One region of the Erwinia sp. AC075 genome, then DNA from elsewhere that is predicted to be linked to it. Evidence: predicted binding sites of a transcription regulator. Region 1 holds the regulator's gene; each other region holds the start of a gene.

What was found. Region 1 encodes LexA, which represses DNA repair genes until DNA is damaged. Its sites were predicted from a motif close to TNCTGTATGTACATACAGNA; they were not measured.
Region 2: sbmC (DNA gyrase inhibitor SbmC) is a predicted target of LexA. The motif match lies at 1,636-1,655, and genes of this name have one in related genera.
Region 3: AC0IXH_RS09585 (DNA translocase FtsK 4TM domain-containing protein) is a predicted target of LexA. The motif match lies at 6,342-6,361, and genes of this name have one in related genera.

Annotation. Positions count from the first base shown of each region.
Region 1 covers NZ_CEEDEU010000001.1:3,416,064-3,423,479, reverse strand. Annotated here, with positions in the region: gene ubiA (4-hydroxybenzoate octaprenyltransferase) at 1-683, shown strand, start outside; gene plsB (glycerol-3-phosphate 1-O-acyltransferase PlsB) at 744-3,167, opposite strand; gene AC0IXH_RS16125 (diacylglycerol kinase) at 3,296-3,655, shown strand; gene lexA (transcriptional repressor LexA) at 3,772-4,380, shown strand; gene dinF (MATE family efflux transporter DinF) at 4,500-5,822, shown strand; gene AC0IXH_RS16110 (CsbD family protein) at 6,063-6,272, shown strand; gene zur (zinc uptake transcriptional repressor Zur) at 6,400-6,915, opposite strand; gene AC0IXH_RS16100 (conjugal transfer protein TraF) at 7,392-7,416, shown strand, end outside.
Region 2 covers NZ_CEEDEU010000001.1:570,265-577,680, forward strand. Annotated here, with positions in the region: gene AC0IXH_RS02590 (SDR family oxidoreductase) at 1-554, opposite strand, end outside; gene AC0IXH_RS02595 (LysR family transcriptional regulator) at 651-1,568, shown strand; gene sbmC (DNA gyrase inhibitor SbmC) at 1,677-2,144, shown strand; gene AC0IXH_RS02605 (c-type cytochrome) at 2,254-3,480, opposite strand; gene AC0IXH_RS02610 (GMC family oxidoreductase) at 3,477-5,243, opposite strand; gene AC0IXH_RS02615 (gluconate 2-dehydrogenase subunit 3 family protein) at 5,245-6,000, opposite strand; gene AC0IXH_RS02620 (FUSC family protein) at 6,219-7,277, shown strand.
Region 3 covers NZ_CEEDEU010000001.1:2,041,522-2,048,937, forward strand. Annotated here, with positions in the region: gene serS (serine--tRNA ligase) at 1-468, opposite strand, end outside; gene AC0IXH_RS09575 (replication-associated recombination protein A) at 562-1,905, opposite strand; gene lolA (outer membrane lipoprotein periplasmic chaperone LolA) at 1,913-2,524, opposite strand; gene AC0IXH_RS09585 (DNA translocase FtsK 4TM domain-containing protein) at 2,726-6,280, opposite strand; gene lrp (leucine-responsive transcriptional regulator Lrp) at 6,400-6,894, opposite strand.

The DNA of each region.
Region 1 (7,416 bases):
ACTTTGCTGACCGTAAGATTGATGGTCATGTAAAGCGCACCCAGTCGCGGCCATTGCCGAGCGGCGCGGTAACCTCAAAAGAGGCCAAGCTGCTGTTTGCCGGACTGGTGCTGGTGTCGTTCTGTCTGGTTCTGACCATGAACGCGATGACCATCTGGCTGTCGTTTGGTGGGCTGGCGCTGGCGTGGGTCTATCCCTTTATGAAGCGCTACACCCATCTGCCGCAGGTGGTGCTGGGCGCGGCGTTTGGCTGGGCTATCCCGATGGGTTGGGCGGCGGTCAGTGAAACCGTGCCGCTGACCTGCTGGCTGCTGTTCGCCGCGAATATCTGCTGGACGGTGGCTTATGACACGCTGTATGCGATGGTCGATCGCGATGATGACCTGAAGATTGGCGTCAAATCCACCGCCATTCTGTTTGGTCGTTTCGATAAGCTGATCGTGGGTTTGTTGCAGCTGGCGACGCTGGTACTGATGGCGGTGATTGGCTGGCGGATGCAGCTGGGCGGCGCATTCTACTGGTCCATTCTGGTGGCTGGCGCGCTGTTCGTGCATCAGCAGAAGCTGATCTCAGCCCGCGAACGCGATCCCTGTTTCCAGGCTTTCCTGAACAACAACTACGTTGGTTTGGTGTTGTTCCTGGGGATTGCCCTCAGCACGGCGCCATTCTCTGGCTGGCTCTGAGTGATGCCAATAAAAGAGGGTCGATGATTGCTCATCGACCCTTTTTTTATGCCCTGACGCTTACTCGTGCGGTCCCGCACTTTCAATCGTCATTCGCACTTCCTGAGTGATCAGGTCAGCCAGCATCTGATAGACCCTGTGCGTCTGTTCTACCTGCGCATCGCCGGTATCACTGATATAGCCTTCATCACGCAGGGTCAGCACCAGTGAAGAGAACACCGCTTTGTCGAAGAACTCCGGCGAGTTGATACCGTGCAGTACCGACAGGCGCTGAGCCATGGTCCGGCTCTCTTTTTCCAGCGTACCGCGGTTGATCGACGGATTCGCGCTGAGGATAGAGAAGGTGATGGCATAACGCTGCAGCGTTTCACGCACACCCGCCGCCAGCAGTTGCAGCGTTGGGAAGCGTGCCGGGCTCAGACGCAGCGTCTGGTCATCGGCCGTCAGCAGGCCCTGACGCGCCATCTCGCTCACCAGCGAATCCAGCACGGCAGGCAGATCTTCTTTATTCCAGTGCAGGAACAGCTCGCTCTTCAGCATCGGGTAAATCACGCTGATCTGACGCAGCAGTTCGGCCCGGCTCAGTTCGCGGTAATGCGACAGGATCACCGCGATCAGCGACGGCATCACCAGCATATGGTGAACGTTGTTGCGATAGTAGGTCATCAGCACGGCCTGCTCGCGCGGCAGTACGATGATTTCGCCGATGTTATCCTGCTCAATATCGAACTTGTTCATGCTTAACGCATGGTTCAGCAGCGCTTCTGGCGTCATATCCGGCACGGTCGAGTCCGGCGAATACGGCACGTTACGCAGCAACTGAACGTAGCACGCCAACTGCTCGGTCAACTGTTCACGGGTCAGCGAGCGCTGGCGCGATGCGAGCAGGGCGGTAACGCACAGGTTCATGGCATTGGCCGCACCGGCGTTGTTGATACGCACCATCACGCGCTGCGCGATGTCATTCACCGCAGGCGTCAGCCAGGCTGGACGCTGGGCTTCAATGGGGTCGATGGCATCACGCCACTCCGGCACATGCTTGTTCAGGTAGGTCACCAGCGGCAGCGGCTCCCCGAAGTTCACATACCCCTGGCCGAGGTTACGCAGCTTGCGCAGTCCGCGCACCATCTGCATAAACCCTTCTTTCTCTTTCGTCGCACCACGTAACTCTTTGGCGTAGGTTCCCACTTCCATCACGTGCTCATAACCGATATAGATCGGAACCAGTGTGATAGGGCGGTTACCGCCGCGCAGCATCGCCTGAATAGTCATCGACAGCGTGCCGGTTTTCGGGTCAAGCAGACGACCAGTACGGGAACGACCGCCTTCGACAAAGTATTCTACCGAGTAACCACGGGTGAACAGCTCGCCAAGATATTCTCGGAATACCGTTGAGTAGAGCTTGTTACCCTTGAAGGTACGGCGGATAAAGAATGCGCCCAGACGGCGGAAAATCGGGCCCGCTGGCCAGAAGTTCAGGTTGATACCGGCGGCAATGTGCGGTGGCACCAGACCCTGGTGATACAGCACATAAGAGAGCAGCAGGTAGTCCATATGACTACGGTGGCAGGGCACGTAGACGATCTCGTGGCCGTCTTGCGCCAGCTGACGCACGCGCTCGCCGCCGTTGACGTTGATGCCCTGATACAGCTTGCTCCACGTCCAGCCCATGATGCGGTCCGTCAGACGGATGGCTTCATAAGAGAAGTCGGCGGCGATCTCTTCCATCAGCTCAACGGCGTTCTGCTGGGCTTTTTCATGGGAGATTTTCTTGCTGCGCGCTTCGTCTTCCACCGCTTTAGCGATGGCTTTGGACTGCAGCAGTTTATTGAACAGGTCCTGACGCACCGGCAAACGCGGGCCAATGGCCGCCAGGCGTTGACGGGCAAAGTGCATGCGTGCCACGCGCGCCAGCTTCTGCGCAATGATTTTGTCGGTGCCGTGTTCCGTTGCCATACGGCGCAGGGAAACCATCGGTGAGAAGCGGACAAAGCTGTCGCGGCCTAACCACAGCACGGCAAAGAATTTTTGAATGCCATTCAACACGCGCAGATGAGGCTGATCGTCGCCCTGCACTTCACGGCCTGGTGCACGGCCAAACATCACGGATACCGGCACCATCTGCACGTCCAGCAGCGGGTTGCTGCGGTGCAAATCGAGGTATTCGTGGAACAGTTTTACCGATTCAACGTTAGGCACGAAATAGGGGAATACGCGTGGGCCGTCATGGATAAACACATGACGTGGCAAAACCGTACCGTCGATTTCCAGCGGATCTAAAGGATCGGGCAGATCCTGTTTACGGCATTGCTCACGCAACGCCAGCAGATCGGCCTTTGAATCATAAGGCAGCACATACATAATAGGGCGCGATGTATCCAGCGCCAGCTCGGAAACCGGCTCGGCGGGAATCGCTTTACTTTTTACCAGGAATTTTACTGGTAAATTCAATAAGTTATAATATAAGTTACGCCAACCTGACATAGATACCATGAAGCCTCTTGTTAGCAAAGCGCCGCAAGCATACCAGAAAGCGCCAGTGAGATCTGTGGTGTTGCAAAATGTGCGCCACCCAGACATTGACGTTAAACATCTCAAAGGGTTCCCTGATTATGGCAAATAACGTCACCGGATTGACTCGTATCATTAATGCCGCCGGTTATTCCTGGAAAGGAATACGCGCCGCCTGGCAAAACGAAGCGGCTTTTCGCCAGGAAGCGGTGGCCGGCATTGTCGCGGTGATTGTGGCGTGCTGGCTGGATGTGGACGCCGTCACGCGGGTGTTGCTGATAGGGTCCGTGATGTTGGTGATCATTGTTGAAATCCTTAACAGCGCGCTGGAAGCGGTGGTCGACCGCATTGGCAGCGAGATGCATCCTTTATCGGGTCGCGCCAAAGATATGGGCTCCGCTGCCGTGTTGCTGACGATACTACTCGCTGTTTTCGTCTGGGTAATGCTGCTAATTCCCTGATTGCGGCGCGCTTTCCATAATCTGACAAACTGCTGTTTTTTCCACATCTTTAGGTTTTCAACGCACAAATACCTGTATATACTCACAGCTGACTGTATAAACAACCAGGGGGCGGGATGAAAGCACTAACTGCAAGGCAGCAGCAGGTTTATGACCTGATACGCGACCACATTAACCAGACCGGCATGCCACCGACGCGGGCAGAAATCGCTGCACAGCTCGGTTTCCGTTCCCCGAATGCGGCTGAAGAGCATCTCAAAGCGCTGGCACGTAAAGGCGTGATCGAGATTGTTTCCGGCGCGTCTCGCGGTATCCGTCTGATGATGGAAGAAGAGGAAGGGTTGCCGCTGATTGGCCGTGTCGCCGCAGGTGAACCTTTGCTGGCGGAAGAGCACATTGAAGGCCACTACAAGGTGGATCCTGAACTGTTCAAGCCGGGCGCCGACTTCCTGCTGCGTGTTAGCGGCATGTCGATGAAAGATATCGGGATTATGGACGGCGATCTGTTGGCTGTGCATAAGACTCAGGATGTGCGTAACGGCCAGGTCGTGGTTGCGCGCATTGACGACGAGGTGACGGTAAAGCGCCTCAAGAAGCAGGGCAATATCGTGCATCTGCTGCCTGAAAACGGCGAATTCCAACCGATCGTGGTCGATCTGCGCTTGCAGACCCTGTCGATTGAAGGTCTGGCCGTCGGCGTAATCCGCAACGGCAACTGGCTGTAAACGCCTGACCTTAACGCGCTGCTTTTGCGGCGCGTTTCTCTTTTGGTAAGCTGTATGCCTTATTGACTGGCATATTCAGCTTCCGTGATGCTTTTAAGCCAGTCGCACAGTGGATGACCATGCGATTATTTTCTCCCTCAGATAACCAACTCTGGCGGCTGGCGCTGCCAATGATCCTGTCGAATATCTCCGTGCCCTTACTGGGCCTGGTGGATACCGCGGTCATTGGTCACCTTGACAGTCCTTCCTGCCTCGGCGGCGTTGCCGTGGGCACTACCGCGACCAGCTTCCTGTTTATGCTGCTGCTGTTCCTGCGGATGAGCACCACCGGATTAACCGCGCAGGCCTTTGGTGCGGGTGATAAACCGGCGCTGGCCCGCGCACTGATGCAGCCGCTACTGATTGCCCTGGCGGCTGGCCTGCTGTTTATTCTGCTGAAATCCCCGCTTAACCACCTGGCGCTCTCTGTCGTGGGTGGCGATCCTGCCGTGCTGCATCAGGCCGCCCTGTTTATGAATATCCGCTGGTTAAGTGCACCTGCGACGCTGGCCAACCTGGTATTACTGGGCTGGCTGCTGGGCGTACAGTATGCCCGTGCGCCGGTGATCCTGCTGGTTGTCGGAAACCTGGTCAACATCGTGCTGGATCTGTGGTTCGTGATGGGGCTGGGCTGGGGCGTGCAGGGTGCGGCGGCGGCCACGGCGATTGCAGAATACGTCACGCTGGCGATTGGGCTGGTTATGGTCTGGCGGGTGCTGAAGCTGCGGGGCATTTCGCTGCCGATGCTGAAAACCGCCTGGCAGGGCAATTTCGGCCGGCTGCTGCGGCTGAATCGGGACATTATGTTGCGATCTTTACTGCTGCAACTGTGCTTTGTTTCCTTGACGATATTGGGTGCGCGGCTGGGCAGTGAGGTCGTCGCCGTCAACGCCGTATTGTTGATGTTCCTGACCTTTACCGCTTACGCGCTGGACGGCTTTGCCTATGCGGTAGAAGCCTGCTCCGGCGAAGCTTATGGGGCAAAGGACGCAAAAAGGTTGCTGCTGATTTGGCACGCGGCCTGTCGCCAGGCAGGACTGGTGGCACTGGCCTTTTCAATTCTCTATGGCCTTGCCGGCACGCATATTGTTGCCTTACTGACCTCAATCCCCGAACTGCAGCAGCAGGCTGACACCTATCTGTTCTGGCAGATTGTCCTGCCGGTCTGCGGTGTCTGGTGTTATCTGCTGGATGGCATGTTTATTGGTGCCACGCGCGCCAGTGAAATGCGCAACGGCATGCTGATTGCGGCACTGGGCTACGGCGCGACGCTGTTCACCGTGCCGTCGTTAGGCAACCATGGTCTGTGGCTGGCCGTTACCGTGTTCCTGCTGCTGCGTGGGTTGACGTTGTGGCTCATCTGGCGCAGGCACTGGCGCAACAACAGCTGGTTTGCGGGCTGAAATAATTCGTTACACCCACCTGCCGCTTCGTTATCTGCTGATCTCCCTGCCTTTTTTCACTTTTCGTTGTCACTTTTAGCTAAAAATGTGGCTTTATCTTTCGCCATTACGGGCAAACTCGCCATCATCTACTACAATTATCTGTACGTTAAGCAGTTAAGCAGCGTTTTATGTTGCTGCTGTGTGGTCTGCAAAGACGAAATCCCTAAAGCTGTGAACCTAAGGTTGAGGAGTTATAAGATGAACAAAGACGAAGCCAGCGGTAACTGGAAACAGTTGAAAGGTAAATTTAAAGAAAAATGGGGCAAGCTGACTGATGACGATCTGACCGTCGTCGAAGGTAAACGCGATCAGCTTGTAGGCAAGATTCAGGAACGCTACGGATATGGCAAAGAGCAAGCAGAGAAGGAACTCGGTGAGTGGGAAACCCACAATAACCACCGTTTCTGATTTGCAGCAAAATCTCTGACAAGATTTAGTTTCAGGACGATGCTCCTACCCCGGCACAAGGACAGTGCCACTTAATCCCCCAGCACTATCCCTTCTTTAACCTAAGAAATTACCCTGCGATGACGCTCTACTTGCCACGCTTCTTGCTGGCGACAGTATGATCGTGCTGGCATGCATCCTGATGCGTGCAGGCTTCCACTTCGACACAACCCCGGCACAACCCATGAGCTTCGATAACACTATTAGCCAGTGCGAATCCCGAGGTCAGGGCCAGCATTTTCAAAATGTTTTCCACCCCTTCAGCCTGTTGCTCTGCAACTGACCCGCAGCGATCGCAGATCAGCATCGCAGAAGTGTGAGAAGGCTGTTCAAAATGATGGCAGACTACGTAGCTGTTGGTGGACTCAACGCGGTGCACAAATCCCTGTTCAAGCAGAAAATCCAGCGCGCGATAAACCGTTGGCGGCTTCGCCTGAGGCTCACTTGCCCGCAGCAGATCCAGCAGGTCATAGGCGCTGATCGCCCCATGGTGCTGGCTCATCAGCCGCAATACTTCCATACGCTGAGGCGTCAGTCTGACGTTGCGTTGCTGGCACAAGGCTTCAGCCTGCGACAGGATTTTTTCAGGACTGCTTACGTTCATAACTTTCCCCTCAGGTCAGATCAGTTTGTTATGTTATCACGTCCACCGAAAATCGCCGAATCCCGCCTTAACGCGTCAATCCGCCGGCTGTTACCGTTTAACAGACTGAAAAAACTCTTAAAATGACTGGTATTTCCCTCAAGAGAAAACAGTTAGCGATACTGATTGGTTTAAGAGTTTCAAACCGTGCCATAAAATTTCTATAAAACTCTATTAATGTAATTTGCAGGCTGTAATGTTACTGACTACCTTTTTACTGGGTGTTACAGCGATCCCGGCCTTAAATGACGGGATCAAAATGCTTATTGATTAGCCTGATAACAGATAAACAAACAGCCAATGAGCAGATAAGCCCCACCATTGTTACTTACTTCACAGCAATGAAATGTTGCCTTTGTGTCCATTATTCAGGCAGCAGAAATCTTCACGCCTGAACGGGCGTTTTTCCTCTTTTGTCACGGTGGGTTCTAGGTAAAATGGCGAAATTAATCCGTAAGTTGA
Region 2 (7,416 bases), 2.8 Mb from region 1:
GCGACGTCCTCCATGCCAGCCCACAGCGGCGTCTCAATCACGCCAGGGGAAACGGTATTTACCCGCACCGGCGAAAGCTCCAGCGCCAGACCACGTCCTAATGATTCCAGCGCCGCGTTGATGGCGCCCTGCAACACCGATTTGCCCGGACGGACGCTCAAAAATCCCGACACAAAGGTCAGCGAGCCGCGTTCGGCAATTTTGGCTGCCCGGGCAACCCTGTAGGCTCCCCAAAACTTACTTTCCATTGCGCTGTAAGCGCTGTCCAGCGGCAGACTTTTCACCGGTCCGCCCGGCGTCTGTGCTGCTGAAATCGCAATATGATCCCAGGCCGGATGCGCAGCAAAGAACTGTTCAATCTGCTGATTGTCGGCGGTATCCAGCACGGCAACTTCGACGTCTCCCAGTCGGGCTGCGGCTGCCTGCAGCTTATCCAGACTGCGTGAGGCAATGGTCACCCTGGCACCTTCAGCCACGAATGCCGCCGCGATGGCTTCACCGATCCCGGAACTGCCGCCGACCACTAATACTTGCTGTTGTTTAAAAGTCATCATCTTCTCCTCAGGTTTTCCTCAAGCTTATGCCTCTCGCTTTCTTGACGGAATATGCAACACTTGCAAGGGATTGTTGCCGCTACATTGAGAATCACTATGCTGAAAGATATCCGTGACATCGCCTTATTCAACGCCATCGTCGCCTGTGGTTCACTCTCTGCGGCCGGGCGACAGCTGGGATTATCGCTGGCTGTGGTCAGCAAAAGGCTGACGCAAATGGAGCAGCAGCTTGGCGTGCGTCTGTTTCATCGCACCACGCGGCATGTCTCGCTGACCGACGAAGGGTTGGTGTTTACCGAACATGCTCTGCGGCTGCAGCAGGAGCTGGACTCGATTGAGAGTGCGCTCTCATCAAGGCAGGGCAAAGCCAGCGGCACCTTGCGCATTACCTCTTCGCACAGTATGGGCCAGCGCTGGCTGTCGCCGATTGTTACCCGATTTATGCAACAGCATCAGAGCGTCAAATTGCATCTGCATCTGAGCGACCGGGTGATCGATCTGGCGGCCAGCGGCTACGATTTGGCAATACGCTACGGCGCGCTGGCGGATTCCCGGCTGGTCGCACGGGAACTGGTGCCAAATCAGCGCGTGCTCTGCGCGTCTCCTGCGTATCTGCAGCAGGCCGGTGAGCCTCTGTCACTGGAGGAGTTAAGCGCGCACAGCTGCATTATCTCTGGCGATAACCCGGTCACCGAGTGGACCTTTGGCGCCGGAGAATCTCAGCGCAGCGTACAGATCAACGCCCGTTTTCACGTCAATACCGGTGAGGCTGCACACGGCCTGGCACTGCACGGTGCCGGGATCGTGGTGAAATCTGTCTGGGATGTGGCAGACGACCTCAAATCCGGCAAGCTGGTGCAGGTTCTCACTGACCATCCTCTTCCCGCCGCGCCACTGCATGCGATCTGGTTGAATGGCAAGCAACAGCCTCCGCGCGTGCGGCTGTTTGTCGACTATCTGCGCGAGGCGCTCGCCCAGCAGTGGCAGGATTTCAGCCTGACCCGGCCCGACTAAAGTCTTTTGCTGGCTGGCTCGCAAAACAACATTTCAGCGGCTTTTTTGCTCGATCATCTACACTTCTGACTGTATGTTTAACCAGTTATCCTAATGAGGAACAAGAAGATGAATGTTGAAATCGTTGAGCGTGAAGAGAGCAAAACAGCCGGTTTTCATCTTGTGGGCCCGTGGGAAGTCACCGCGCCCGAAGGCTTTGACAAACTGGTGGCCTGGACCAGCAAGCATAATGTGATGGGCCCATGGATGGGCGTGTATCACGGTAATCCGCGGGCGGTGCCAGCGGAAGAGCTGAAAATTGAAACGGTGATCGGCGTGCCGACCGACTTCGAGCTGCCTGAAGGGAGTGAGGGCGCCAGGCTCAGCATCATTCCCGCCGGAACCTATGCGATGAATCTGGTGCATGTGAACGACGGTGATTTCACCAAACCCTGGTATGCCTTCTTTGATGAGTGGCTGCCGGACAGCGGGTATGTGATGGCGGAAGGGCCCTGTTTTGATCACTACCTGAACGACGGTTCGCAGAGCGGCGAATGGGATATCGAGCTCTATATTCCGGTCAGCAAAGCGGAATAAAAATGAAAGAGCAGCGCAATCACTCACGCTGCTCTTATTGCGAACCCTGCAATCGGCTTAGCCGGTTTACCGTGCAGGTTTTAACCCTGCAGCAAGCATCCGGGGCACGCTATTTACGCAGTTCTTCCTTCAGGTCCTCCACATCGCCAGCGCTGACCGGTGATGCGGCATTACCCCAGCTGTTGCGAACGTAGGTAATGACATCGGCCATTTCCTCATTGCTTAGGGTGCCGGCAAACGAAGGCATCGCTGGCGCGGTTGGACGGGTATCCGTATCCACGCCACGGCTGCCCGCAACCACCACATGGATCAGCGAGGTGGCGTTCGGCGCATTCACCAGCGGGTTATTGGCCAGCTGAGGGAAGATATTCTTACCGCCCTGGCCCTGAGGCGCATGGCAGGCAGAACATTTTGCTTCATAAATCGTTGCACCGGTTTTCATCCGACTGTCGTCTGCGGCCAGTGCTGCCGGCTTGTCATCGCCCTGTTTTGGCGAGGCTTTCAGGTAGGTGGCGACCGCTTTCAGATCCTCGTCGCGCCAGTATTGCGTCGAGTTCTTCACCGCATCCGCCATCGGCCCGGACGCGATGTCATACCGGTTTACGCCGGTACGCAGATAGCTGACGATATCTTCCTGCGTCCATTTGCCTAAACCGGCATGCTCATCGCTGGTCAGATTCGGTGCCCACCAGCCTTCGACCACCGCGCCGGACAGGAACGCGCTGTTCTTGTCACCGCCGAGGATGTTTTTCGGCGTATGGCAGGTTCCGCAATGGCCTAACCCTTCAACCAGGTAAGCGCCACGGTTCCATTCCGCCGATTTGCTCATATCCGGCTTGAATTCGCCATTATCGAAGTTCATCCAGTTCCAGACAATCAGACTGGTACGGACGTTAAACGGAAAGGGCAGCTGGTTGGACTCAATTTCCTGATGGATGGGTTGCAGGCTCTGCAAATACGCCCACAGGTCAGCGTTATCCTGGCGGGAGACTTTGGTATAGGCGGTGAACGGCATGGCGCCGTAAAGCCGCTTGCCACCGTGGCCAATCCCTTCGGACATGGCGCGCTGGAAGTCATCAAAACTCCAGTTGCCGATACCGGTTTCACGATCGGGAGTAATGTTGGCACCAACCAGTTTACCGAAAGGCGTGTTCAGGCCAACGCCACCGGCGAACGGTTTTTTCGGATCGACGGTATGGCAGGCGGTACAGTCACCCAGCGTGGCGATATAGCGGCCACGTTCAATCTGATCGTATTCCGGCTGTGCCCAGGCTTCAGAAACGCCGAGCACCGCGAGTGAGATCGCAGCCAGTGCGAAAAGCGTGCGCTTTTTCATGCGGTAATCATCTCCCCTGGACGTTTCAGATAGTACTGGCGGATATCGTGCGCGGCTTTGAAGGCCAACGCGCCGACGGTGCCAGTCGGGTTATATCCCGGGTTTTGCGGGAAGGCAGACGCACCGACTACAAACAGATTCGGCACGTCCCAGACCTGCAGATGCTTGTTCACCGAGCTGTTCGACGGATCGGCACCCATTACAAAGCCGCCGCAAACGTGGGAAGACTGATAGGGCACGCTGTTCCAGTGGCCGCTGGTCGGCTTGGAAACGATCTGGCGCGGATTCATGGTTTTGGCAATTTCCGCCACTTTTCCGGTGCAGTACTGCGCCATACGCAGATCGTTTTCCGGGAAGTCGAAGGTGATACGCAGCAACGGACGACCGTGCGGATCCTTGTAGTTCGGATCCAGCGACAGATAGTTAGTGCGTTGGGTATAGCTGCTGGCCTCACACCCGATTGACATGGTGCTGAGGTAATTCTTCACCGTGGCCTTCTTCCAGTCAGATCCCCATTTTGGCGTGCCTGGCGGTACCGGGCGGCTGTTGATGGGCGCTGCGCCAATTGGCGTCACGCGAATACTGCCGCCGCCGAAGAAGCCCAGCCCGCTGTGGTCGAAGTTATCGTTATTGAAATCATCAATGCCCATCCCGACGGCACCGGCACCGATAAACGGGTTGAAGTTCTTGTCATCGAAGAACAGGGTGACGCCGTTCGCGGTCTGGTAGGCGTAGTTCCGGCCGGTGGTACCGGTGTTGGTCACCGGATCGTAGGCTTTGCCGATGTTGGAGAGCAGCATCAGACGCACGTTCTCGAAGGTATAGGCTGCGACGATCACTAAATCCGCAGGCTGTTCCCATTCATCGCCGCTGGAGTCGATAAAGGTGACGCCGGTGGCTTTTTTACCGGTGGAGTCGGTTAAGACCTGCAACACTTCGCTGCTGGTATGCGCGGTGAAGTTGGGTTTGCGCATCAGGGCTGGCAGAACGGTGGTGATGGCGCTGGCCTTGGAGTAGTTAGCGCAACCGTAGTTGGTGCAGTAGCCACAGAAGGTACAGGGCCCCATGGTCACGCCATACGGGTTGGTGTAGGCCTCGGACACCAGCGATGAAGGCACGGCAAAGGCGTTATAGCCCATATTGCGGGCGGCTTCGGCAAACAGCGTCGGGCCGTAAGGCTGTTTCATTGGTGGCGTCGGATATTCACCGGAGCGGGAGCCTTCAAACTGGTTGCCGCCTGCCTGCTTCACGCCATTAATCACGCCCGCTTTGCCGGACGTACCGGCAACACGTTCGAACTGCATATAGTGCTTTTCAATTTCGTCCCAATCCATGCCCCAGTCCTGCAGCGACAGATCGGAAGAGATGGCATTTGCACCATAACGTTCGGTCAGGTGACTGCGCAGGCGAAACTCTTCCGGCTGGAAACGGAAGGTAATTCCCGCCCAGTGGTTGCCCGCGCCGCCGGTGCCGTTACCGGGGTGGAAAGATCCCCAACTGCGCATCGGTAAGGCAGTCTGTGAAGGATTGTTACGCATGGTGCAGGTGTTCTGGCGGGTGCGCAGCATCAGCTCTTCACGTTGCACATAACGCAGCTCATCGGTAATGGTGGCAACGTTGAAGTCCCGCGCCGTATCGCGCCACGGTCCGCGTTCAATGCCGACAATGTTTAACCCTTCATCGGCCAGTTCATTGGCGATGATCGAGCCAGCCCAGCCCAGGCCGATGATGACCACATCGGTTTTTGGTAGTTTGGTCGCCATATCAGGATCCTTTTTTCTGGGTTGGCAGGTCGGCAATGCTCACCGGTTGCAGCTTCAGGTCCTGGTTATGGCGGCTAATGTAGTCGCGATAATCATAACGTGCACCTGGGAAGCCCAGCATCTTCCAGGAAACCATGTCTTTGTTGCCGCCATAAATTGGATCGGCGAAGAAGCCTTCCATGGCGTTGGTCAGCACCTGAGCAAAGAATGAGGCGCTGTCGTAACCGTCCAGCGCAATCTTGCCGTTTTCCAGGCCATGCAGGATGTCGTCCTGCTGCTCGGCAGTCAGGTCTTTAAAGGCTTTCTGCTGGCTGGTCTGGCAATATTTGTTGAGGGCGGCAATGCCCAGGCGATAACGCTGACGGGGCACCAACGGGGACTGATCGCCCTGTTCCGGAACGCCTTTTTCAAACGGGCCTTCCATATACAGGCGTTCAAAGGTGCCGTAAAAACCGTGCAGCTGGCGATCGATAAACACGGTACACCCGGCTTCTTTACCGCCCATGCTCAGCTCATCGGCCGGGATTAAGCGGTCAACGATGGCGTCTATCGTTGCGGCTTCTTCCTCTGTGAAAAACAGCAGGGCAGTGGAATCAAAGGTTTCGGGTGGGTTGTTTGAAAAAGGTGTCCAGCCTGGGGCACCGGTAAGGGTGACGGCTTTGGCAACGCCGGTGGCGGTAGCCGCTATCGCGCCGGTCGACCATGTCAAAACCTGCCGCCGGGTGACCCCAGGCTGCGTTGAAGTGGGTTTGCGCATTGAGCTTCCTATTGTTCCAGTCTGTAAAGTTATATCTAAAGTGTAAAAATATGAGCAAGACGACAGTATTATGTATAACAGATGTTGTCGTTTTGTTAATTAGTGTTATTCCTTAAAAGATGTAAGGAAATTCCTCACTAAAAATAGTGCAGAATCAATTACGGCGCTTTTTTCGATCGGGTATGATGCCCAGCTTCAACTGTTATCAGGAGAACTGTGTGCGCCCGGACAAGCCGTTATCGGCCTTCGAATTCACGCTTTACCGCAACTATCGCACCGTGCATGGCATTCGAATTGCGCTGGCATTTGTGCTGACCTTTTTGCTGGTGCGGCTGCTGGAGATCCCGGAAGGGACCTGGCCGCTGATCACGCTGGTGGTGGTGATGGGCCCCATTTCATCCTGGGGAAACGTTTTTCCCCGTGCGCTGCAGCGTATCGGCGGCACCATCTTTGGCTCGGTCTCCGGGCTGATTGCCCTCAAGCTTGAAGTGATTTCCCTGCCGGGAATGCTGGTGTGGTGCACCATCGTGATGTTCCTGTGCGGCTTTCTGACGCTGGGCAAACACCCTTACATGGCGCTGCTGATCGGCATCACGCTGGCGGTGATTTGCGGCGCGCCGCCGGGCGATCTGACTACCGCGTTATGGCGCGGTGGCGATGTGATCTTCGGTTCGCTGCTGGCACTGCTGTTTACCAGCATTTATCCGCAGAAAGCCTATACCCACTGGCGCATCAAGCTCTCGGATTCGCTGCTTGAAACTGCCAAAATCTATCACGCCGGTTTCTCGCCGAACCTGGTGGAGAAGCCCCGGCTGACGCGGCCTTTGCAGCGATTGTTAACCGGCGTCGTCAAAATGCGCTCGCTGATTGAGCCGTCCAGCAAAGAAACCAAAATTCCCAAATCGGTGTTTGAAGGTATCCAGACGCTGAACCGCAATATGGTCTGTACCCTTGAGCTGCAGCTGAATGCCTGGTGGAACTCGCGCGAGAGCCATCTGATCATGCTGAACGCCCCGGCGCTGCGTCATACCCAGGAAATGACCGAGAACACGCTACGCAAACTGTCGAAAGCCATTGTCGAAGGCAATACGGACAAAATTGCGGCTTACAGTGGTGAGCTGGCGGAAGTCAGCCGCGAACTGCGGCAGCTGATCAAGGAATATGACAGCGACGAGCGGGTGGAGACGGCGATCCACGGCTACGTCTGGCTGAGCCTGGAAATGGCGGGGCAGCTGGAAAGACTGTCTGATTTAATGCGGCTGGTCTTGCGTAAATAAGCGATATGCAACAACTTACTGCGGGAAACAGTCGTTCGCGCTAAGATAGGGCCCGACTCTACAATTTCAAAATTGCCTTCGGCCGCGGTGAGCCGCTAAGCTGAGTGCTACGATAATGACGCCTGTGCGAACAGGCCTA
Region 3 (7,416 bases), 1.4 Mb from region 1:
TTTGGCGCCCATGGCGAAATCCAGACCGGAAGCCATTTCACCCAGTTCGACGTGATCGCGAACGGCGAAATCAAATTCACGCGGGGTTCCCCAGCGGCTGACTTCGAGGTTTTCACTGTCGTCTTTACCCAGTGGTACTTCATCAACCGGGATATTCGGGATAGCAGAAGCCATTTCACGAATGGCGTTCAGCAGTTCGTCCAGTTCCGCTTTGGCCGCATCCAGGCTTTCGCCCAGCGCGTTCACTTCCTGACGTAATGGCTCGATGTCTTCCCCACGCGCCTTGGCCTGCCCGATAGATTTGGATCGGGAGTTACGTTCTGCCTGCAGTGTTTCGGTTTCGACCTGCAGAACTTTACGGCGCTCTTCCTGCGAACGCAGCGTGTCAACGTCAAGCTTATAGCCCCGGCGTGCCAGTTTTTCAGCGACTGCGTCTGGCTCATTACGCAGCAGATTGGGATCGAGCATGCTTGTCCTGTGATTATTCGAGTGAGTAAATGAGGGGCGCATCCGGCGTGCGGATGCGTTGAATTCCTTGCTAACCTTACCGCAACGTCAGTGTCAACGGTAGCGTTTTGTCGGGCTATTTTGATCCTGCTCAGCCAGCCAGGCTAGCTTTTCACCGATCTTCCCTTCAAGACCTCTGGAAGTCGGTCGGTAGTACCGCGTTTGTGCCATTTCAGAGGGGAAGTAGTCCTCACCAGCCGCATAGGCGTTCGGCTCGTCGTGGGCATATCGGTATTCCGCACCCAGCCCCATTTCTTTCATCAGCTTGGTCGGCGCGTTTCGCAGATGTTCAGGCACATCGAAATCTGGATTATCTTTTGCGTCGCGCATCGCGGCTTTAAACGCGGTATAAACCGCGTTGCTCTTCGGTGCACAAGCCAGATATACGATAGCCTGGGCAATCGCGCGTTCCCCTTCCGCTGGCCCAACACGAGTGAAACAGTCCCAGGCGGAAATAGCGACCTGCATTCCCCGGGGATCGGCATTCCCCACATCCTCCGAGGCGATTGCCAGCAAGCGACGGGCAACGTACAGCGGATCGCCACCCGCGGTAATAATACGGGCATACCAGTAGAGGGCGGCATCAGGTGCTGAGCCACGTACCGATTTGTGCAGTGCCGAAATCAGATCGTAAAAGCGATCGCCTTTATTATCGAACCTGGCGCTGCGTTCGCCTGACACTTCGTTCAGCAGTTGAGCCGTCAGCTCCCGCTTGCCTTTGCTGTTGACCTCGGCCATATCGGCCATCATCTCCAACGTGTTTAGCGCACGGCGAGCATCGCCGTTAACCAGTTCGGCAATCATCCTGCGCGTACCCTCAGGCAGAACGATATTCTCTTTGCCATAACCGCGATCGCTGTCTTTCATGGCCTGATCGAGCACGATTTCGATGTCTTCACTGGTTAGCGATTTCAGCAGATAGACGCGGGCACGGGAAAGCAGTGCTGAATTGAGCTCAAACGACGGGTTTTCCGTTGTGGCACCGATAAAGGTGATGGTGCCATCTTCAATATGTGGCAGAAACGCATCCTGCTGACTTTTGTTAAAACGGTGAACTTCATCGACAAACAGGATGGTGCGACGCCCGGCATCGCGGTTTTGCCTCGCGCGCTCGATGGCTTCGCGGATCTCTTTTACGCCCGACGTCACTGCGGAGATGCGTTCCACATCAGCCTGGCCGTAACGGCCGATAATTTCGGCCAGCGTGGTTTTTCCTGTCCCTGGCGGCCCCCACAGGATCATCGAATGCAGATGCCCAGCCTCGATGGCGCGTGGCAGAGGCTTACCGGCAGCCAGCAGGTGCTGCTGCCCAATATATTCTGCCAGCGTTGCTGGCCGCATACGGGCGGCCAGAGGCTGAAATTCATTGTGGGAGAAATCCAGAGACAGAGTATTCACGCTAACCTCACTGACGCTGATCGTCCAGCGTCACGCCTTTTGGCGGTGTGAACTGGAACTTACTGGCTTCAACAGCCCCATTTTGCTGGCTCTTCAGTGCATAGCTGCTGCGCTGTCCATCCTGCTCCACGGCGCTGAACTGGTTTATTGTGCCGTTAGTGGAAACATTGATGGTGAACTGCTTCAGGTTGCCATCGGTAGATTTAGGGGTCAGGTCGAAGTTGTCGCCCTGCTGCTTAATGTTGTACTGCTTCCAGTCGCTGCCCTGATTACGCGCGATCAGCATAAACGGCGTGTTACTGGTGGCATCTTTCAGCCAGGTTGCACTGACCTGCTCAACAAACGGGTTATAGAACCACAGCGTTTTACCATCAGAAATCAGCACGCTTTCGTCCGGTGCGGTCATATGCCAGTTGAACAGGTTCGGGCGTTTAACCCACAGCTCACCTTCCCCATCCTGAACGGACTGTCCGCTACCGTCAGTGACTTTCTGCGTGAAGCTGGCGTGGAAGCTCTTCACTTTGTCCAGACGCTGCTGCAGGTCTGAAGACGCATCGGCCAGTACACTTGCAGAGGCAAAGGCGGTCAGCAGACAGCAGGAGATCAATAATTTTTTCATTAGGGCATCCTTATTAAAACTTTTTATCCCGATAAGCGGGGAAGCCTGGGAGGATAACTGTAGCCAGGCACTAGCGAAATCAACAGGGGATCCCCTGAATGAAACTGGCAATACTGTCTGATATGGGGATAAGCCCCGGAAACTCAACGGGCCGGGTCTCCCCGGCCCGTATTTTAAGGCAAAACTGACCTGACAGCCGACTTACATCTCATGTGGCGGAGGGGAAAGCACTTCACGGTTACCGTTATGGCCCGGTGAAGAGACAATCCCCTGTGCTTCCATCTGTTCGATAATACGCGCCGCACGGTTGTAGCCGATGCGGAATTGACGCTGCACACCAGAAATAGACGCACGACGTTTCTCCACCACAAAGCCAACGGCCTGATCGAACAGCGGATCCAGCTCTTCATCACCATCCAGCGTCAGACCACCTTCGCTCTCTTCGCCAGCGGTGATGCTCTCGATGTATTGCGGACGACCGCGCGCCTTCCAGTCCTGCACAACGGCGTGAACTTCCTCATCGCGCACGAAGGCACCATGAACACGCACAGGCATCGAGGAGTTTGGTGGCATATAAAGCATGTCACCCATTCCCAGCAGCGATTCAGCGCCTGCCTGATCGAGAATTGTACGGGAGTCGATCTTGCTTGAAACGGTGAACGCAATACGCGTTGGAATGTTAGCCTTGATCAGACCGGTAATCACATCGACCGACGGACGCTGTGTCGCCAGAACCAGGTGGATCCCTGCGGCACGCGCTTTCTGTGCCAGGCGGGCAATCAGCTCTTCAACTTTCTTGCCCACCGCCATCATCAGGTCGGCGAACTCATCGACCAGCACCACGATATACGGCAGTTTTTCCAGCACCGGCGGCGTGGCATCCATGCTGTCGCCCGGTTTCCAGAATGGATCCGGAATTGGACGCCCCATCGCTTCAGCCTGAGCCACCTTCTCGTTGTAGCCTGCCAGATTACGCACACCCAGCGCCGACATCAGCTTATAACGACGCTCCATCTCACCGACACTCCAGCGCAGCGCATTGGCGGCGTCTTTCATGTCGGTAACGACTTCGGTCAGCAGATGAGGAATGCCTTCATAGACCGACAGTTCCAGCATTTTCGGGTCGATCATGATAAAGCGCACGTCTTCCGGCGAGGCTTTATAAAGCATGCTGATAATCATGGCGTTAACGCCGACCGACTTACCAGAACCGGTGGTACCGGCCACCAGCAGGTGAGGCATCTTGGCCAAATCCGCGATCACCGGCTGCCCCGAAATATCTTTGCCCAATACCACGGCAAGCGGTGAGGGGTTATCGCGGAATTTAGCGCACTCCAACACTTCACGCATATAGACCGTCTGGCGATGCTTATTAGGCAGCTCCAGACCAACATACGGCTTGCCAGGGATCACTTCCACCACGCGAACAGCAACGGCTGAAAGCGAGCGGGCAAGGTCACGAGACAGGTTAGAAATACGGGCTGCTTTCACGCCCGGTGCTAAATCCAGTTCGAAACGCGTAATGACCGGACCTGGTGAGATGCCAACCACTTCGGCTTTCACGCGGTAATCAGCCAGACGGGCCTCAACCAGTCGGGCCATTTGCTCCAGGGCAAACATATCGACTGGTTCAGCTTCAATCGGCGGTTCGGTCAACAAATCCAGCGAAGGCAACGGGGTGGTTGGGCGTTCCAGACGTTGCTCATGACGCACGAGGAACGGGTGGAACAAGCTATCTTCAGCCGGTTTCGCCGGTTCTGGCTCAGGCGCTGCTTCCTGAGGAGCCTGCCATGATGGGGCAACCGGTGCCTGTGGCTGCCGTGCTACCGGTTGAGCCGGAGGAGCCTGCCATGATGGGGCAACCGGAGCCTGTGGCTGCTGTGCTACCGGTTGAGCCGGAGGCGTCTGCCATGACGGAGTAACCGGAGCCGGTGGCTGCTGCGCGACCGGCTGAGCCGGAGGCGTCTGCCATGATGGCGTGACGGGTTGCTGTGCTGGCGCATGTTCAGGCGTAGAACTGTGCTGTTGCCACTGCTCTGCGGCCTTATCGGTCTCTGCTGGCAAGGTAAACAGCGGCTCGCTTGGGCCGTCATCCACCAAATCATCCATTGGAGAGAAATCGAACGCTCCAGCGGTATCCAGTTTGAAGGACGGAGCCTGCTGCTGCTCCTCCTCGCCATACCGTTGCTGCTGTTGTTCAGCAAACTGACGAGCCAATGCAGCCTGTTGCAGAGCGGCTTCATCATCTTCAGCGAACTCTTCGCCATAGCGCGTCTGCTGCTGAGCCATAAAGGCCTCGCGCAGATGGGCCTCTTCCAGCTCCATCGCATCTTCATCCGCAGCGGGCAGAGTGGCGGAGGTGGATCCCATCAGTTCCTGCTCTTCTTTCGCCTTCTCTTCAGCCATACGCTGAGAAGGCAATTTGATGCCATAAGAAGCCAGTTCACGACGCGTTGGCAATTTAACCGGGTTAGGACGCGGCAATGCCGGGCCGATGCCTTGCTTAACCTGAGGGTTAACCGGCGCCTCACTGGTCGCACTGAATCCCGGCATAAACGGCGCGGACGCTGCCGCGACTTTAGCCGCAGCCACGACACCCTGAGTGCCAGCAGCCATATCGGTTGGCTGAGTGGACTGCGGAGCAGAGAAGTCGAATGGCGAAGAACTGTCTCGCCAGTTCCCCATCCGTGGCCCTTCATCTTCGTCATCCACCTGCACTGAAGGTGCAGGTGTGGTCTCAGCCGGCATTTCAAAGCGGTAAAGTTCAGGCGTTTGTGCTACTGGCGCAGCCGCAACAGGCTGGGCAGTCACGGGAGTCGCCGCCTGAGCGGGAGCATAAGCAGGCTCAGCGGGAACATGCGCAGGCTGAACGCTGGCGACCGGAGAAACCGGGGCAGCAGGAGCCTCTTCAGCTTGCGGAGCCGCAGCCAATGGTGCAGCAGTTGCAGCCACAGCCGATTTGCTCAGAAGCGGATCGTTGTCCTCTGCTTCATGCTCATCGTCCTGCAGTATTTTCTTCGGCGCAGACAGCAGCACATCATCTTCTTCGCTGCGGGCGCTTTGCTTCAGAACAGGTGCGGCCGGAGCCGCTTCGCCCTGCTCGTCTTCATACTCATCATCATGCCAGCGCTCATCGTTACGCGAACGATTACTGGCAAAAGTCAGCACGCCCATCACGACACCACCGATTTTCTCAGCGATAGTGAGCCATGACCAGCCGGTATAGAGCGTTAATCCCGCAGCCCAGATGCACAGCAGCGTCAAGGTGCCACCGGCGCTGCTGAACCATGGCGCCATGGCATTACTCAGCAGGCTGCCAATCACGCCACCCGAAGCGAAGTACCAAATATCATCGGCATTCAGCGCCGCAAGGCCGCATGAAGTGATCACCAGAGCCAGCACGCCAATCAGGCGCAGGGCGACTGCGAAGTAATCAATGAATTCCTGAGAGTGGCGCTGACGGAAAGTGATCCAGCAAAGGCCTAAAATGACCGGAGGAATGGCATAGGCCATCACACCAAAAATGAAGAACAGGGTATCCGCAAGCCAGGCGCCAATGCCGCCGCCCACATTGTGGATAGGTTCATGCCAGGCGGTCTGGGACCAGCTGGGATCGGAAGGATTGAAGCTCACCAACGCTGCCATCAGATAAACGGCAAAAAGAGCCACAACAATCAACAACGCTTCGAGCAGACGACGCCCACTGCTAAGCGGTTGTAAGGATACTTCTTTATCTTCTGTGTATTCCTGGCTCAAGAGTACTCTCCAGGGGCCTGTAAACTATGGAGGCAACAGCGCCGGGCGAGCCCGACGCTGAACCTGTATGAATTCACAGGAGTGTACCGAAAACTATCAGGTTTTGCACCTGCCCTGTGTTACCGCGTTTTAATGACTAAGCGGTTACTTTGTTTCACTTCTTCCATGACGACATAGGTCCGCGTATCGTTCACGCCCGGCAGACGTAGCAGGGTCTCGCCCAGTAATTTACGGTAAGCCGACATATCAGGAACACGGGTTTTCAGCAGATAGTCAAAATCGCCTGAAACAAGATGACACTCTTGAGTTTCCTCAAGTTTTTGTACGGCGGCGTTAAATTGCTCAAACACATCCGGTGCACCACGATTCAGAGTAATCTCAACGAATACCAGCAGTGACGCGTCCAGATAGTGTGGATTCAGCTGCGCGGTATAACCCAGGATGAATCCCTGGCGCTCGAGGCGACGGACACGTTCAAGGCAGGGTGTAGGAGATAAACCCACACTCTTGGAAAGATCGACGTTAGAAATTCGACCATTCTTTTGCAGTTCGTTAAGGATGTTGCGGTCGATCCTGTCGAGATCTTTACCAGGTCGTTTTTTATTGTCTACCATTATTATTGTCTCTCTTAATGCCTTCCCTTTACTTGCCATACCCTGGCGCATTCGATGTGCAGGGTTGTTCTAAGTGAAGTCAGGAGCCTGCTGCGCTTCTTGCAAAACGCCCATCCGTATGACGCATGTTGTCTGTCCACACCATGCGTCATGACCAATGACAGACTGAGTTTATTCGGCTAGCGTGCCAAAACATGGAATGAAAATCTGTTTTGCCAACCTAAATCCCCTCTGCTTCCTACACTGTTTTCGCAAAAGCGCAGCCGATTGTCAAAGCAAAACAACTAAAACCAGTACAACATGCCAGAAGTATCGCTGCGTGACTGTTTTTAAATGGATATTTTCAGGGCATTGCACTGTCAGGTGTCAGCGTTTGCCCCAAAATAGCGCACAACTCTTCCGCAAGGTGAAAGGGTCCATTGGTCAAACCTTTCGCAGTCATCGTTAACAAAATTGCAGAATGCTTTTGTTGCCGCGTTAAATTCCCTACAATCGAAAAATGTTTGCCAGACAAATAATGAG